Regions from separate parts of the Virgibacillus halodenitrificans genome, predicted to be linked through region 1. Evidence: riboswitches for the same ligand, from Rfam matches in the RefSeq annotation. Region 1 holds a riboswitch; the other holds the start of a gene.

Region 1 (2,419 bases):
CAGTTTAATCAGCAGCAGAACGGGATTATCCGCCGGAGAGCAATTTAATCGGCAGCAGAACGGGATTATCCGCCGAAGAGCAAATTAAGCAGCAGCAAAACGAGATATTACGCCGGAGAGCAGTTTAATCAGCAGTGGAGGAAAAGTATTCGCGGGAGACGTTCACAATCTAGCTATAGTGTGTTCACCATAAGTTAATTTCCGAAACAGCGATGCACAGTTCTATCAAGTTAGTTTTGCAACACATTAATTATTCCAACATATAGACCCATAAATTAAGCAAAAAAGCTCTTTCTGCCTAGAAAGAGCTTTTTTACTGTTTAATATCCAATTACATTATTATTTTTAACTAATAAAGGCTGTAGCACGTGGTGAAGAGCTACCCTTTCTTCCTGGTTTAAAGGAATCATCGGTAAGCGTACATGTTTTTCTTGGAGAATGCCAAGCATGCTTAATGCTTCCTTCACGGGAGATGGGCTTGGTGCAGCAAATAAAGCCTTCATCATTGGAAGAAGCTCACGATGCATTTCTGCCGCTCCTTTGACATTACCTTGTGTAAAAGCCTGGACCATATCCTGCATTTCATTCCCTAGAATATGGGATGCAACGGAAACAACGCCATTGCCTCCTACAGACATGACAGGAAGTGTCATTCCATCGTCTCCACTGTAAACGGTAAAGGAATCGTCTGTGCGCTTGATTATTTCTGACACAGCATCCAAGTCACCACTTGCTTCTTTTACTGATACAATATTATCTATATCCGAAAGCCGGACGATTGTTTCAACAGACATGTTGACAACACTTCGACCTGGTATATTATAAAGCATTACCGGCAAGGAAGTATTTTCAGCAATTGCTTTAAAATGCTGATAAAGTCCTTCTTGTGACGGTTTATTGTAATATGGACTTACTAGCATGATGGCATCCACACCAGTTGCCTCTGCTTGTTTCGTAAGCTCAATAGAGCCATAGGTATTATTTGAGCCTGTACCTGCAATTACTGACACTCTTCCGTCCACAACCTCACTAACGAATGAAAACAAGCGTATTTTCTCCTCATTAGTTAACGTTGGCGACTCACCTGTAGTGCCTGCTACTACTAATCCATCTGAACCATTTGCAATTAAATGATTGACCAGCTTTCTTGTAGCTTCAAAATCAATTTCTCCCTGAGGAGTGAATGGGGTTACCATTGCAGTCAATACCTGACCAAAATTCATGATCCTCACACCCTTTTCTATTATTAATTGCAGAGGTGTTTAGAGCTATTAATCATCAGCAAAAAACAGCAACGAAGGGTCGCTGCTGTTAGAAACATATTCGATGATTGTTTCCTTTACGATAGCCCTCCATATAGTCACCTATATGACAGTCCTGTATTTATTCAATACAGACCCAGCCTTAAGATATATGAGCTTCTTAAAGCTTCGGCAAATTCCCCTTTCCACAATGTTCACAGGAACCCATTTTCCTCCGATTGTGTACTGATGTTATTTGCACCTCTATCCCCAAATCGATTATATAGAAATGGGAAATTATTTAATTGCCTTAACTATAGCAGAAAATGCCAAGGTCCGCAATTATAATTTATATACCCCTTTTAACCGATAATGACACGTTCTTTTGGATTATCATAGGATACATCTCTATTTCTCCGATTAAATAATAAAATAAATGACAGAATTCCTATTCGTCCAATGAACATAAGCGAAATGATTATAAGCTTTCCGACTGTGCTTAAATCAGCCGTAATCCCCATGGAGAGACCGGTTGTACCGAATGCAGAACATACCTCGAACAGGATCTGCAGTGTAGTAAATGGCTCAATTGCAGATAAAATGACAGTCGCCGAAAAACAAATAAGGATGGCTAATAACGTGACAATTACTGATTTTCGCTCATCCTCTTCATGAAGTTGCCTGCCAAATACTCGGATCTTTTTATGCCCTCTGGCAAAGGAGATCAGCATAAGTATATTAACTGCAAAGGTTGTTGTTCTTACTCCACCTCCTACAGAACTTGGCGAGGCCCCGATAAACATTAATAAACAAATAATCAGTAATGTAGCTTCAGAAAACTGACTTACATCCATCGTTGCCAGTCCACCGTTTCTAGTTGTGGCAGATTGAAAAAACGCATAGAAAAAGGATTCATGCCAGCTCTTGCCAGACAAAAAATGATTTGCTTCAAATACCAGAATAGCCAGTGTTCCAAATACCATTAAAGAAAAAAACGTGATAACCGTCAGTTTTGTATATAAAGAGAAGTGATGTCTCATTTTCTTTTTATCCAGAATATAACTTTTTAGTTCAATTAACACCGGAAAACCAATAGCTCCTAAAGTTAATAAAAGAATAGTCACAAACTGAACAAAGTAATCATTAGCGAATGGAATTAAAGAATCCCCCGTTATATC
Region 2 (2,419 bases), 1.3 Mb from region 1:
AGAGGTTTACATCTGTGTTCGCAAATATTGTTAAGATATTAACAGTGCCTTCCGTATTATTTATTCCTGTGATCACCATCATTAGTACAGTCGCTATAATCAATACTCCAATAGGTGTTAAAAGATGAAACACCCTACCGTTTTCATGTGGTTTGAATGTATCTCCTAAGTCCCCAGGGATATTATCTTGATTCGGATCATAAAGCTGGCCAGTTTTTATGGCACGTTGTTCATGTGTCCGCATTGGTCCAATATCCATTTTAAAATATGCCACTACAAACACCAGCAATACGGCTCCAAGGGCATATAAGTTAAATGGAATCATTTTTATAAATGCTTCTAAAGGAGCAATATCAGTTATTCCATTGGCTGCGAATAACCCACCGAGAATACCAATTATATAGGCTCCCCAGCTTGAAATAGGAGATATAACAGTAACTGGAGCTGAGGTAGAATCAATAAAGTAAGCAAGCTTAGCCCGTGAAACTCGATGACGGTCCGTAAGTGGTCTTGCAATTTGTCCTACAGCAAGGCTATTAAAATAATCATCTATAAATATAATCAGACCCAATACAGCGCTCATTAATTGTGCGCCCTTGCGTGTTTTCACTCTCTGAATCATCCAGTCTCCAAAGGCTCTACTCCCTCCGGATGCCTGCAAAAATGCCGTCATTATGCCTAATAATAATAGAAAACTAAGTAAGAGTATATTTCCAATATTCAAGGATCCTTCTGATACAAAGATTTCGTAAAAAATAAACCAAATTTCTTTCACCATTCCAAATAGATTAAAATCATGAATAAACAATGCTCCAACAATAATCCCGGCCCCAAGTGAAATTAGCACTTTTCGTGTCAGTAAAACAAGTACTAACATTAATAGAGCTGGGATGATGGAAAAAATGGTCCCTTCCATAGATACTACCTCCGATTTTTTGTTGTGAATATGCATAAAGATAGTGAACTAGCTATGAATGGACGCGTATTCTTGTTTCTTAATGCAAAAATAAGCACAAAAAAACAATGATAGAAAATAACCTATCATTGTTTTTACAATATACGTTATCCTCCATTTCGATCAGTAGTTCTCCATGCACACTCCATCTTGCTGCATGACAGTACATTTCTTATTCAAAAATGTACCAGCTATAATAAGGTTGACACTTATTATGCTTCGGCAAACAATCCTTCTACCAACAATCACAGTTGTCATTCTCTTGCTGGCTACTCATATTGTTTGCGCCTCTACCTCACCGATCTGATAAGGTTTAATATGCAATTATACATTTGATTATAACAAGTATGTTACATTTGTACAAGTCTTACTTTCTATCTTTTGGTACTGAAATGGTCGGCCCTTCCCCACCACCGCCTCGATTATAAAATTCTGGTACATCTCCCATAATAACACGGGAATCAATAAACACTTTTGTACTTATTACTTTTGTTGAAGTAGTGAAGGGTACTACGATCTGTGTATTCACTGTTACCGGAACATAAATTTCAAACAGAGAAGCATTTATACCAAACTCTCTCATTTCATACATAATATCTGACTGGATACTCCCCACAATTTCAAAATGAACAGGTATCTTTGGGCCTAAATTAGCAAGAATCGTGCTACCTGTTGCTTGGCCAATAGGTATCTCCACAACAGTGGGATCTTGATCTGCTAATTCAGCAGGGGTGTCTCCATATTGAATTGGATCTAATTCAGGATCGTCTGTATCCAAAGTTTCTCCTTTATTCATCCCGTATAGAAAGTATTCAGCTTTTTCAGTGCTTTGCCTAAGCACTCTATTTACAATAGAAGAATTCCAACCAAGCTGAGCAACATTGCCACTGTTATCCATGCTCATACTTACAAGATCTTCAAATGTCATACTTTCTGTAGACTTTACTGCTGCATTAATCGTACGAGTGGCAAACTCGGTTGTCTTTTCTTCTGCTATTGCCATTAAAGGGGGTTTAATTCCCTTATCAATAATTATAATACTTACAATAATAGCCGCCAAAAATAATATACTAGTCACAGCAAAAGCAAGTTTTGCTGGAGAAGCTGTTCTAGTTTTACCAAGCTGTCTTCTGCGTTTCAACACAAAAAAACACCTCCTGTACAAAGCTTATGCTTGTATACGGGAGGATAGAATTTTAATTTCCATCAAGATTTACATCCACTATCGTGACATTCATCACTTTTCCCAGGTCCAAATCATAGGGAATGCTTAATGTATAAGTATTTTCTTTCATTATACGTATGACAGGTCTATCACAAAGATTTTCATTCTGTCTTACAACTATTCCTTCACTTTTGTTACTTAGAAGGACTGTAATGCCATTAGGATAAATAATGATACTATTTTTAAAAGCCTCTACCATGTTTTTATCAAATAACCTCGCCGCCCCTGCATAGAGGATC

Evidence for each region. A riboswitch is a leader RNA that binds a small molecule or an ion and turns the genes downstream of it on or off. The one in region 1 is predicted to bind lysine.
Region 2: linked by a shared signal. The riboswitch ahead of BME96_RS12490 (Na+/H+ antiporter NhaC family protein) and the one ahead of dapA (4-hydroxy-tetrahydrodipicolinate synthase) in region 1 are both predicted to bind lysine.

Annotation. Positions count from the first base shown of each region.
Region 1 covers NZ_CP017962.1:3,742,340-3,744,758, forward strand. The annotation lists gene dapA (4-hydroxy-tetrahydrodipicolinate synthase) at 321-1,223, opposite strand; lysine riboswitch at 1,338-1,516, opposite strand; gene BME96_RS18480 (TrkH family potassium uptake protein) at 1,604-2,419, opposite strand, start outside.
Region 2 covers NZ_CP017962.1:2,403,553-2,405,971, forward strand. The annotation lists gene BME96_RS12490 (Na+/H+ antiporter NhaC family protein) at 1-916, opposite strand, end outside; lysine riboswitch at 1,075-1,256, opposite strand; gene yunB (sporulation protein YunB) at 1,323-2,099, opposite strand; gene BME96_RS12500 (HD-GYP domain-containing protein) at 2,152-2,419, opposite strand, start outside.